Regions from separate parts of the Streptomyces sp. JW3 genome, predicted to be linked through region 1. Evidence: riboswitches for the same ligand, from Rfam matches in the RefSeq annotation. Region 1 holds a riboswitch; each other region holds the start of a gene.
The links. Region 1 has a riboswitch for cyclic di-AMP ahead of ACTT8P_RS04865 (transglycosylase SLT domain-containing protein). Riboswitches for the same ligand answer to the same signal wherever they lie in the genome.
Positions count from the first base shown of each region.

Region 2: linked by a shared signal. The riboswitch ahead of ACTT8P_RS06315 (M23 family metallopeptidase) and the one ahead of ACTT8P_RS04865 (transglycosylase SLT domain-containing protein) in region 1 are both predicted to bind cyclic di-AMP.
Region 3: linked by a shared signal. The riboswitch ahead of ACTT8P_RS06950 (transglycosylase family protein) and the one ahead of ACTT8P_RS04865 (transglycosylase SLT domain-containing protein) in region 1 are both predicted to bind cyclic di-AMP.

Region 1 covers NZ_JBQOUX010000007.1:1,318-5,515, forward strand. The annotation lists gene ACTT8P_RS04855 (GNAT family N-acetyltransferase) at 1-123, opposite strand, end outside; gene ACTT8P_RS04860 (HAD family hydrolase) at 354-1,157, shown strand; gene ACTT8P_RS04865 (transglycosylase SLT domain-containing protein) at 1,184-1,693, opposite strand; cyclic di-AMP (ydaO/yuaA leader) riboswitch at 1,698-1,864, opposite strand; gene ACTT8P_RS04870 (polyprenyl synthetase family protein) at 2,453-3,463, shown strand; gene ACTT8P_RS04875 (LolA family protein) at 3,694-4,198, shown strand, end outside.
Region 2 covers NZ_JBQOUX010000009.1:48,462-52,659, forward strand. The annotation lists gene ACTT8P_RS06305 (M16 family metallopeptidase) at 1-428, shown strand, start outside; gene ACTT8P_RS06310 (M16 family metallopeptidase) at 425-1,813, shown strand; cyclic di-AMP (ydaO/yuaA leader) riboswitch at 2,016-2,176, shown strand; gene ACTT8P_RS06315 (M23 family metallopeptidase) at 2,189-2,953, shown strand; gene ACTT8P_RS06320 (GntR family transcriptional regulator) at 3,140-3,835, shown strand; gene ACTT8P_RS06325 (HPr family phosphocarrier protein) at 4,028-4,198, opposite strand, start outside.
Region 3 covers NZ_JBQOUX010000010.1:70,358-74,555, forward strand. The annotation lists gene eno (phosphopyruvate hydratase) at 1-947, opposite strand, end outside; gene ACTT8P_RS06950 (transglycosylase family protein) at 1,193-1,912, opposite strand; cyclic di-AMP (ydaO/yuaA leader) riboswitch at 1,916-2,104, opposite strand; gene ACTT8P_RS06955 (transglycosylase family protein) at 2,280-3,266, opposite strand; gene ACTT8P_RS06960 (cytochrome P450 family protein) at 3,436-4,198, opposite strand, start outside.

The DNA of each region.
Region 1 (4,198 bases):
GACCCGGCCCACGGTCTCGGTGAACTCCGGTTCCATGAAGGGGTTGCGAGGGGCGTGCGACTTGGCGCGCAGCTCGCGCCAGTGCTCCCGTTGGCCCTCGCCCAGTTCCCCCGGCCTCAGCACACGAATGCGTCCGCTGCTCAACCCGACCCCCCGATCAAGTCCCCCTGAACAGAAGGACGGTACCCCTGGGGCCGCGCGGAGGGTAGAGAGCGGAGCATGTTGTTGCCAACCGGCGCACAGCGCTTTAACTGCCTTTAGCCGGTGATGCGTCAGCTTTCGGACATGTGGACCGGTGAACGAGTGGCGGCCGAGGGTGAGTCGGGGGCGCGCGATGTCCGTATTCTCTGATCATGGACCCCACCGCATACGCACTCGTCGCCACCGATCTAGACGGAACGCTGCTGCGCGGCGACGACACCGTCTCCGAGCGGTCGCTCGTCGCGCTCGGCCGGGTGGCCGCGGCCGGGGCGCACCACCTGGTGGTGACGGGCCGCCCGGCGCCGAGAGTGCGCCCGCTGCTCGGCGGCCTCGGCTGCGGCGGGCTCGCGGTGTGCGGCCAGGGCGCGCAGGTGTACGACGCCGGCGCGGACCGGCTGCTGTGGTCGGTCACCCTGGACCGGGAGCTGGCCGAGACCGCGCTCGGCAAGATCGAGGCCGAGGTGGGCCAGGTGCACGCGGCCGTCGACCAGGACGGGGTGGCGGGGCTCACGCTGATCGAGCCCGGGTACCTGATGCCGCACCCGACGCTGCCCGCGGTGCGGGTGGACCGGCGCGACGACCTGTGGGCGGCACCCATCAGCAAGGTGCTGCTGCGCCACCCCTGGCTGTCCGACGACGAGCTGGCGACGACGGCCCGCGCGGTGGTCGGCTCGCTCGCCACGGTCACCATGTCGGGGCCGGGGACGGTCGAGCTCCAGCCCAGCGGCGTCACCAAGGCGACCGGTCTGGCGCTGGCGGCGGAGCACCTGGGGCTGAGCCCGGAGCGGACCGTCGCCTTCGGGGACATGCCCAACGACATCCCGATGTTCCTGTGGGCGGCGCACGGCGTCGCGATGGCCGGCGCCCACCCGGAACTGCGGGCGGTCGCCGACGAGGTCACCACGTCGAACGAGGACGACGGCGTGGCCGTCGTCCTCGAACGACTGTTCAGGTGACGCGTGCTTCCGTCACGCGCCGGGGCTCAGTACGCGCTGAAGACGTTGTCCATCGAGCCGTACCGGTCGGCCGCGTAGTTGCAGGCGGCGGTGATGTTGGCGACCGGGTCGTACAGGTCCCAGGAGGTGCCGTCGACGTGGTAGGCGTCGAAGGTGGGCTGGATGACCTGGAGCAGGCCCTTGGACGGGGTGCCGTTGATGGCGTTGATGTCCCAGTTGTTGATGGCGAACTGGTTGCCGGACGACTCCCGCATGATGTTGCGGTAGATGCCGTTGTACGTGCCCGGGATGCCCTTGTCGGCCATGATGTCGAGCGACTGGCGGATCCAGCCGTCGAGGTTGTTGCTGTAGCCGTTCGCCGCGGTCATCGCGGCCGTGGTGGTCGCCGTGGTCGAGTCGGCGGCCGGAGTGGCGGCGGACGCGCTGGTGGCGCCGGCGATCGGCAGTGCGAGCACGGCCGCGCCGGCCCCGGCGAGGGCGAGCTTGCGGACGAGTCGGTTGGTCCCGGCGGCGTGCCGGAGGCCCTTTGCAGGCATGGTGCGGTCCTCTCCATACGCCTGCGAGGTGAGCTGTCGGGTTCGGGCGGAAAGGTGCCCGGCCGTGCCCTGTCGGGCCCGGCTTCACCCCGAGCCGCCCCGGTCCGGTGGACCGGCGCGGCGACTTACCTGGGTCCCCCGCTCCTGCCGTGAATGAGTCGGATGTGGGTGCGTCGGGCGGTGGCAGGATTCGGCGTCCGCTCGACAGGCCGGGAACGTATGCGACAGCACATGTCCGGAACAAGTGCCGGAATCACCTAACGTGCATGTTGACCTTGGTCTGAGGCATTTGGGGTGCTTGATCCTTTGCTGAAGGCAAGGGTCAACTGGCTTACGGGGCAAAGGGATGGACGCTGCGCGGGCGGTGCCGCGCGACCGGTCGGCGGCGTGAGTCAAGTCACTGGCGTCGACAAGTAAGGCAAATCGGGCAATAAGGCCAACTCGTGCTTTATGGGGCAGCGGTGGCGGGGCGGCCCGCGTCACTCGCCCGAAAGTGGGAACGGAGGTCCATGGGTCGAATGGGTGACGTTCCCGGGTCGCACGACGTTGGGAGGGGTGGTGGGATCCGTGATGTCTCTCTATGTCCGCTCATATCGCCTGATCAAAAACATACAGTTCATGATCTGATACCGACCGGCCTGTAACGGTGGGCGCTATCGGTGATCGAAAGGTGACCGGATACGCTGACTTGAGTGATGGCAGCGACCTATCGACCAGCCGTGTAACCGCGAGTAGACACCAGCAGACAGGAGACCCCTCGTGACCGTCGTCGGGCCGTTCGGGCTGAGCGTGCGGGACCAGGCTCTGGAAGCCGATGTCCAAGCCGGAATGGCGGCAGTCGAGGAAGGACTGCTGGAGGCAACCAAGAGCGAGGTGCCCTTCATCACGGAGGCCGCCCAGCACCTGGTGCGGGCCGGCGGCAAGCGGTTCCGGCCGCTGCTGGTGATGCTCGCGGCCCAGTTCGGCGACCGCCACGCCCCGGGCATCGTGCCCTCCGCCGTCGTCGTCGAGCTGACCCACCTCGCCACGCTCTACCACGACGACGTGATGGACGAGGCCGCGGTGCGCCGCGGGGTGCCCAGCGCCAACACCCGCTGGGGCAACTCGGTCGCCGTGCTGACCGGCGACTTCCTCTTCGCGCGGGCCTCGCAGATCCTCGCCGATCTCGGCCCGGAGGCGGTCCGGGTGCAGGCCCTGGCGTTCGAGCGGCTGGTCACCGGCCAGATCCTGGAGACCGCGGGACCGCAGGACGGCCGGGATCCGGTCGAGCACTACCTGGATGTGCTGGGCGGCAAGACCGGCTCGCTGGTGGCGGTCTCCTGCCGGTTCGGCGCGATGATGTCCGGCGCCGACGAGACGGTCGTCGACGTCCTCACCCAGTACGGCGAGCGGCTCGGCGTCGCCTTCCAGCTCGCGGACGACGTGCTGGACATCGCCTCCGACTCCGACGAGTCGGGCAAGACCCCCGGCACCGACCTGCGCGAGGGCATCGCGACCCTCCCGGTGCTGCGGCTGCGCGAGCGCGCCGCCCGGCTGGGGCTGGCCGAGGACCTCGCCCTGTGCGAACTGCTCGCCTCCGACCTCACCGACGACGACCGGCACGCCGAGGCGCTGCGCCTGCTGCGCGCCCACCCCGCCCTGGAGCAGGCCCGGCGGGACACCGTCCGCTACGCGGAGGAGGCCCGCGCGGCACTGGCCCCGCTGCGGGCGTGCGACGCGAAGACGGCGCTGGTGGAGCTGTGCGACGCGGTCGTGCACCGGGCCGGCTGACGCCCCGTCCCCTACGGGTCGGGGTGTGTCCCGTCGTCGCGTGTCATACCGCAGCAGTACACGGAGTTGAGCCTGCGGTCTGACGCATCCCGGTGGCCGATTTGGTCAGATGGTCATCACGGAAAACCACACATCCTCACCGATTCGGGTGAGAATGGCGGCTCAAGGTGGACTTCAGGGTGACGGGGCGAGGTCACGGACAGCCGCCGGCGACGACGGAGGTAGGGCACATGACACCGTACGAATCCGGAACCGATACCGATACCGATACCGATGCCGAGGAGCGCGGGGCGCGTCGCCGCAGGGCCGCGCGGTACGTCGTCCCGGTCACGGTGATGGGCGTCGCGGCGGCCACCATCGGACTGGTTCCCGCGCTCGCCGACTCCGGGGACCCCGACCTGCCCGACATCACGGCGCAGCAGCTGGTGGAGAAGATCGCCGCGTCGGACACGCAGCAGCTGTCCGGCACGGTCAAGATCAGCACCGACCTCGGCCTGCCGGACCTCGGGGGTCTGGAGAGCGGCCTGCTGTCCGGTGCCACGCCCTCCGGCGGCAGCGGCGGCGCGGACGACGGTTCCGCCGCGGACCCGACCACGAAGCTGACGGAGCTGGCCTCGGGCACGCACACGCTGCGCGTCGCGGCCGACGGCCCCGACCGGCAGAAGGTGTCGCTGCTCCAGGACGCCGCCGAGTACAGCCTGATCCACGACGGCAAGGACGTCTGGGGCTACGACA
Region 2 (4,198 bases), on a different contig from region 1:
GCTTCGGCCTGCTGCGGCTGGCCGGCGCCCCCTCGCTCGGCTGGCTGGACGTGAAGACCTCCGGTGACGTCGAGGTGCCGGTCATCGAGGCCGCCATCGACGAGGAGCTGGCCCGGTTCGCCGAGGAGGGCCCCACCGCCGAGGAGATGGAGCGGGCCCAGGCCCAGCTGGAGCGCGAGTGGCTGGACCGGCTCGGCACGGTCGCCGGACGCGCCGACGAACTGTGCCGCTACGCCGTCCTGTTCGGCGACCCGCAGCTCGCCCTGACCGCCGTACAGCGGGTCCTGGAGGTGACGCGGGAGGAGGTCCAGGAGGTCGCCAAGGCCCGCCTGCGCCCCGACAACCGCGCGGTGCTCGTCTACGAGCCCACCGCCCCGGCGGCCGACGCCGACGACGCCACCGACGAGAACGAGGAGGCGGCCAAGTGACCGAGCTGGCCACCATGGAATTCCACCCGCGGCCGCAGGCCGGCGAGCCCAGGCCCTGGGCCTTCCCGGCCCCCGAGCGCGGCACCCTCGGCAACGGTCTGACGCTGCTGCGCTGCGACCGCCCCGGCCAGCAGGTCGTGGCCGTCGAGGTGTTCCTGCGGGCGCCGCTGGACGCCGAGCCGGCCGGCCTGGACGGTGTCGCCACCGTCATGGCGCGGGCCTTCTCCGAGGGCACCGACAAGCACACCGCCGAGGAGTTCGCCGCCGAACTGGAGCGCTGCGGGGCCACCCTGGACGCGCACGCCGACCACCCCGGCGTCCGCCTCAGCCTCGAAGTGCCCGTCTCCCGCCTCGCCAAGGCGCTCGGTCTGGTCGCCGACGCGCTCAGGGCGCCCGCGTTCGCCGACAGCGAGATCGAGCGCCTGGTGCGCAACCGGCTCGACGAGATCCCGCACGAGCTGGCCAACCCCGCGCGCCGGGCCGCCAAGGAACTCTCCAAGGAGCTGTTCCCGGCGGACTCCCGGATGTCCCGCCCGCGCCAGGGCACCGAGGAGACGGTGGCGGGCATCGACTCGGCGGCCGTCCGCGCCTTCTACGAGAAGCACGTACGCCCCGCCACCGCCACCGCCGTGGTGGTCGGCGACCTCACCGGCGTCGACCTCGACGCGCTGCTCGCCGACACCCTCGGCTCGTGGACCGGCTCGGCCGCCGAGCCGCGCCCGGTGCCGCCGGTGACCGCCGACGACACCGGCCGGGTCGTCATCGTGGACCGCCCCGGCTCGGTGCAGACGCAGCTGCTGATCGGCCGCACCGGCCCGGACCGGCACGACAGCGCCTGGCCCGCCCAGGTGCTCGGCACGTACTGCCTGGGCGGCACCCTCACCTCCCGCCTGGACCGGGTGCTGCGCGAGGAGAAGGGCTACACCTACGGCGTCCGGTCCTTCGGGCAGGTGCTGAGGTCGGCGCCCGACGGCACCGGCGCCGCGATGCTCGCCATCAGCGGCTCGGTCGACACCCCGAACACCGGGCCGGCCCTCGACGACCTGTGGAAGGTGCTGCGCACGCTCGCCGAGGGCGGCCTCACCGACGCCGAGCGGGACGTCGCCGTGCAGAACCTGGTGGGCGTCGCGCCGCTGAAGTACGAGACCGCGGCGGCTGTCGCGGGCACCCTGGCCGACCAGGTCGAGCAGTACCTGCCCGACGACTACCAGGCGGCGCTGTACCAGCGGCTCGCCGCGACCGGCACGGTGGAGGCCACCGCGGCAGTGGTGAACGCCTTCCCGGTGGACCGGCTGGTGACCGTCCTGGTGGGCGACGCGGCGCAGATCAAGGCGCCCGTCGAGGCGCTCGGCATCGGCGAAGTCACGGTCGTGAGCGCTGAGTAGCGCCACGCGCGCGCGGGGCGGCTCCGGTGACTGTTCTGTCACCGGAGCCGCCCTATGTCCGAATAGGGCAATTTAATACAGAGGTTGCCTGTCTGCCCTGTGGGATGAGCAACAAAAACCCTGTTGCGTTTGAGTCTTGAACGGACGCCCGCTTAGCGTCTCCCCGGCTGTTCGTCAGGCAGTGCGCCGCACCCGCGGCACCGGACAGTCATCGCCGAGTCCCCGTACGGCGCGAGCCAGGGGAGCCGGGGACCCACCGTCCCTGGGGTGAATCGGACGCCCGCGCGGAAGCGAGGGGGCCCGTAGGAGACCTTCCTGCTCCGAACCCGTCAGCTAACCCGGTAGGCGAGAGGGAAGGAAAGGACCAGCCTCTACATGGCGTTCACGCGCGCCACCGGGAAGCACCGTCGTCCCGGCCGGATCCACCGCAGCACCGTCCGCGCGGCGGGTGTCGCGACCCTCACCACCACCGGCGTCCTGGGCACCCTCGCGGCCCCCGCGCTGGCCGCCGAGCCGTCCCCCGAGGACACCGGCCTCATCCCCGTCATCACCCTCGGCGACTCGGTGGCCGAGAAGGTCGGCGCCCAGGCCGCCGCCCAGCGGCAGGCCGCCGAGGACGCCGCCGCCCGGGAGCAGGCCGAGGCGGACGCCCGGCAGCGGGCCGCCGAGGCCGCCGAGCAGGCCCGCGAGGCCAAGGAGCGCGCCGCCCGCGCGGCCGAGCGCGAGCGCCTGACCACCTACGTGGCGCCCATCAGTGCCTCCTACGTCTCCACCGCCTACCGGGCCAGCAGCGGCCTGTGGTCCTCCGGCACCCACACCGGCATCGACTTCCACGCCGCGTCCGGCACCACCGTCCACGCGGTCGGCGCCGGCACCGTCGTCGAGGCCGGCTGGGGCGGCGCGTACGGCAACCAGGTCGTGATCAAGATGCACGACGGGACGTACACGCAGTACGGCCACCTGTCGTCCATCGGGGTCTCGGTCGGCCAGACGGTCGACCCCGGCGAGCAGATCGCCCGCTCCGGCGCGACCGGCAACGTCACCGGACCGCACCTGCACTTCGAGGCCCGCACCGGCCCGGAGTACGGCTCGGACATCGACCCGGTGGCCTACCTCCGCTCCCACGGCGTCACCGTCTGACCCCGCACTCCCCTTCGAAAGCCCCGGCTCCCCGAGCCGGGGCTTTCGGCGTTAAAGGTGACCAAAAACAGCCCAAGAACAGCCACCGAAACCGACCCCCCATCGGAAAGTGCGGCGCATTGCAATAGAGTCACTGAACACGCGTCAATCGTCGACGTTTCACGGGGATTAAGGCGGAGGTCGGTCATGCGTATTCCGGCGCACTCGGTATGCACGGCGATCCGGGACGACATCGTCGCCGGTGTCTACGAGCGCGGCAGCCGGCTCACCGAGGAACTGCTCGCCCGCCGCTACGGCGTCTCCCGCGTCCCGGTGCGCGAGGCCCTGCGGACCCTGGAGGCCGAGGGCTTCGTGGTGACCCGGCGGCACGCGGGCGCGTGCGTGGCCGAACCGACCGAGCAGGAGGCCGCCGACCTGCTGGAGATGCGGCTGCTGCTGGAACCGCTCGGCGCCGCCCGGGCCGCCCAGCGGCGCAGCGAGGCCCATCTGAAGGTGCTGCGCGGCCTGGTGCGGCTGGGCCAGGAGCGGGCCAGGCGGGGCAACAGCGACGACCTGCGCTCGCTGGGCGGCTGGTTCCACGAGACGCTCGCCCAGGCGGCCGGCAGCGCGTCCCTGACCACCACGCTGACCCAGCTGCGGCACCGGATCGCCTGGATGTACGCCGTGGAGGCGCCGGCCAGCCCGGCGGACACCTGGGCGGAGCACGGTGCGATCGTCGACGCGGTGGCCCGGGGCGACGGCGAGCGGGCCCGGTCGCTCACCGCGCTGCACACCGAGCGGTCCACGGCCGCGCACCGGCTGCGCTTCGCCGCGGCCGCCGACCGCGCGGAGCGTGTGAGGAACTCGCAACGTGCCGTAAACATGCCGAGCCTGCGTCATTAACACGGCCGCCGTATACAAAGAGGAGCTATTCGGCGAGACCTCGGCGGGGTCTATTTCCGCTGCCTATTTGTCGTGACCCGGCGGATGCTTTCGCCAGAGGTCCGGTGAATTCCCGGCGTCCGTGCGCGGAAATACGGAAGCCGCGCCGGCCCCGAAGGGCCGGCACGGCTTCACCGTGTTGCGCGCGGTGGCTCAGACGGTTTCCGGAAGCTCCTCGAGCCCCTCGGCGACCAGCTTCGCCAGCCGCTCCAGCGCGGCGTCCGCGCCCTCGGCGTCCGAGGCCAGGACGACCTCCTCGCCGCCCTGGGCGCCCAGCCCCAGCACGGCCAGCATGGAGGCCGCGTTGACGGGGGTGCCGTCGGC
Region 3 (4,198 bases), on a different contig from region 1:
TTGGTGACGAACAGGTCGTCGCCGACCAGCTGGACCTGGTCGCCGAGGCGCTCGGTGATGGTCTTCCAGCCGTCCCAGTCGTCCTCGAACAGCGGGTCCTCGATGGAGACCAGCGGGTACGCCTCGACCAGCTCGGCGTAGTAGTCCGTCATCTCGGCGGCGGTGCGCTCCTTGCCCTCGAAGGAGTAGACGCCGTCCTTGTAGAACTCGGAGGCGGCCACGTCCAGGGCCAGGGCGATCTGCTCGCCGGGGGTGTAACCGGCTTCCTTGATCGCTTCGAGGATGAGGTCGAGCGCGGCGCGGTTCGACTCCAGGTTCGGGGCGAAGCCGCCCTCGTCGCCGAGACCGGTGGACAGGCCCTTGTTCTTCAGGACCTTCTTCAGCGTGTGGTAGACCTCGGCGCCCCAGCGCAGCGCCTCGGAGAAGGACTCGGCGCCGATCGGCGCGATCATGAACTCCTGGATGTCCACGTTGGAGTCGGCGTGCGAGCCGCCGTTCAGGATGTTCATCATCGGAACGGGCAGCAGGTGCGCGTTCGGGCCGCCCAGGTAGCGGAAGAGGGGGAGGTCGCTGGCCTCGGAGGCGGCGTGCGCGACGGCGAGCGAGACGCCGAGGATGGCGTTGGCGCCGAGCGAGCCCTTGTTGTCGGTGGCGTCCAGGTCGAACATGGCCTGGTCGATCAGCCGCTGCTCGGTGGCGTCGTAGCCGACCAGCTCCGGGCCGATCTGCTCGATGACGGCGAGGACGGCCTTCTCCACGCCCTTGCCGAGGTAACGGTTGGCATCGCCGTCACGGAGTTCGATGGCCTCGAAGGCACCGGTGGAGGCGCCGGACGGAACGGCGGCACGACCCGTGCTGCCGTCGTCGAGGCCGACCTCGACCTCGACCGTGGGGTTGCCTCGGGAGTCCAGGATTTCCCGGGCTACGACGACGTCGATGGACGGCACGAGCATCTCCTTCTTCAATGTGACGCTTCTGTGTGACGCGGGTGCGCGGTACGCGCGGCTCTGCGGGACGAGCCTAACCGGCCCGGGGCGATCGGCCAGCCGGTCACCCACCCGTTGGACAGAACCGAGAGTAAATTGTTTCCGAACGGAACAAAAGCGCTCCGCGAACCGGACATGACCCCGCCCCGGTGCGTACGGGGGAACACGCACCGGGGCGGGGAGCTTCGCGCCGCTTACTTCGGGGGCTACTTCAGGTGCAGCTGCTGGCCCGGGTAGATCAGGTCGGCGTCGTCGACGATGTCGCCGTTCAGCTTGAACAGCTTCGCCCAGCCGCCGTCGACGTCGTGCGCCTCGGCGATCGAGCTGAGGGTGTCGCCCTTGACCACCTTGTACTCGCCGTCCCCCTTCTCGACCTTCTTGCCGGTCGGGGTGGTGACGGTCTTGTCGGACTTCTGCGTGGTCTCGGCCGCCGGGCGCTCCTGGGAGCGGGAGGCCGGCTGCTCCTGGGTCTCACGGGTCTCGGTGGAGCCGCTGGAGCTGTTGGAGCCGCTGCTCTGGCTGTCGCTCTCGTCGGAGGAGCCGGTGTAGCCGCCGGCCCCCGACAGGCCGGTGCCGCAGCTCGGCCAGGCGCCCTTGCCCTGCGCCGCGAGCACCTTCTCGGCGACCTGGATCTGCTGGCTCTTGCTGGCCTGGTCGGCGGTGGAGGCGTACTGCGTGCCGCCGTAGGCCGCCCAGGTGGAGGCGGAGAACTGGAGCCCGCCGTAGTAGCCGTTGCCGGTGTTGATGGACCAGTTGCCGCCCGACTCGCACTGGGCGACGGTGTCCCACTCGGACTCGGAGGCGGCGGAGGCGCTGCCGGCCGCCATCAGCGGGGCGGCGACGGCGGCACCGGTCACGCCGGCTATGGCGATGACACGAGTGGCCTTGGACGGACGGCGGTGCTTGCCCTTGCTGGAAAACAGCATGGTTGATCCCCTCACCGACGCCTGCGAGGTGAGCTGTCGGGTTCGGGCCGGTTCGGTTGCCCGGCCGTGTCACGTGCGTACTCACTTGCGTATTACGCACGGACACGGCTTCACCCCTAGCCGCTCCGGCTCAACTGCCCGGTGCGGCGCCTACCTTGGGTCCCCCGCTCCTGCCTGCGGCGCTTGCGCGACGACTGTTCCCGGGCTGCCGCTGGCAGGATTCGGCGTTGCGGCGGCCGGGGCCCGCGATGGCGAGCGGTCCTGACCGTAGACAGGACCCGGGCGGATTTACAAAGACGATCAGGGCTTCTGAGACCTATCTCTCACGGCGTTTAATACGGACATTCAGCCCGAACCGTGACGTGAACTACCGCTGCTTTTCGACCGGTTCGACCCCAACAGCAAGCTTCTGACCGGGCAGGATGTGGTCGGGGTCGGCGCCGACGGTGTCCTTGTTCTCGGCGTAGAGGGAGGACCATCCCCCGGCGAGGTCAAGGGAGTCGGCGATGGCCCACAGGTTGTCGCCGGCCCGCACGGTGTACGTCCCGTCGCCCGCGTCCCGCGCCGTCTCGTCGTCACGCGAGGCGTGCCGCCCGGAGGCCGACTCGGAACGGCCGCTCGCCGTCTCGTCGTCCGCGCTGCCGCCCCGGTGCCGGCCGGCGCCGGTGTCGGTGAGGCTCGAAGTGCCAGGAGCGGGTTCGAGGTTGTCGGCGCTGTCACCGATGCCCGCGGTGTCACTCTTGGTGGTGGGCTCGTCGCTCGCCTCGTCGGTGGGCGAGGCGGATTTGGATGAAGTGTCGGACTTGGGTGATTCGTCGCCGCTGTCCGAGGAGTCGGTGGGGGAGTCGGTGGACTCGGTGGCCGACGGGGACGCCGAGGAGTCGGAGTCGGTCGAGTCGGTCGCGTCGGTCGCGTCGGACGAGTCGGTCGCGTCGGACGAGGTGGAGGAATCAGACGAACTGGATGAATCGTCCGAGGCGCTGCCGTCCAGGCCCGCCAGCAGCCCGCAGGTCGGCCAGGCGGCGATGCCCTGGGCCGCCAGGACCTTCTCGGCCACCCGGATCTGCTGGGAGCGGCTGGCCTGGTCGGCGCTGGTGGCGTAGGCGAGGCCGCCGTACGCCTCCCAGTCCTCCTGGGACATCTGCAAACCGCCGTAGTAGCCGTTGCCGCCGTTCTGGCTCCATGCGCCGCCGGTCTCGCACTCGGCGACACGGTCCCAGGTCGTACCGTCGGCCGCGTGCGCGCCGGTGGCTCCGAGGAGCGGGATCGCGATGGCGGAGCCGGTGACTCCGGCAGCGACGACCAGGGCCGGGGCCTGGCGGGGGCGACGGTGTCGGCCGTTCCCGGAGAGCATGCGGAGACCTTTCACAAGACAGCAGGGCCCGCACGGCGATTGATGCTCGGTGCCGCGCTGATCCGTGAACGTATAGGCATACGATCACTCATCACAAGTTCATGCCGTGTAGATCACATGGAGATCACAGAGGTGACTGCGTGTCACCTTTGCGGTTGCGACGGTCTCTTCAGGCGACCGAGGTGAACGCCACCGGCAGGGTGCGCAGACCGCGCATGATGAGGCCGCCGCGCCAGCGCAGTTCGGCCGGGTCGGCGGCCAAACTCAGGTCGGGCAGCCGGGTCAGGAGCGTGGCGAGCGCGGTCTGCCCCTCCAGCCGGGCCAGCGGGGCGCCGAGGCAGTAGTGGATGCCGTGGCCGTAGCCGAGGTGCTGGCTGTCGCGGCGGGAGAGGTCGAGGGTGTCCGGGTCGGTGAAGCGGGCCGGGTCCCGGTCGGCGGCGGCGAGCACGACGAGCACCGGGTCGCCGACGGCGATGTCCTGGCCCGCGAGGGTCAGCGGCCGGGTGGCGAACCGCCAGGTGGCCAGCTCGACCGGACCGTCGTAGCGCAGGAGTTCCTCGACGCCGGTCGCCAGCAGGCCGCGTTCCCCGGCGGCGAGGGAGTCCTGGAGGCGGCGGCGCTGCTCGGGGTGGGTGAGCAGGGCGTACGTGCCGTTGCCGATGAGGTTGACGGTGGTCTCGAAGCCGGCGAAGAGGAGGATGAAGGCCATCGCGGCGGCCTCGTTCTCGGTGAGGTGCTCGCCGTGGTCGGAGGCGCGGATCAGGCCCGAGATCAGGTCGTCGCCCGGGTCGGCGCGCTTGCGGTGGATGAGGTCGGCGAGGTAGCCGCGCATCTTCTTCACCGACCGCGCGACCCCGCCCCGGGGCCCGCCGCCGTGCCGGATCATCATGCCCGCCCAGTCCCGGAAGTCGTCCTGGTCCTCGCGGGGGACG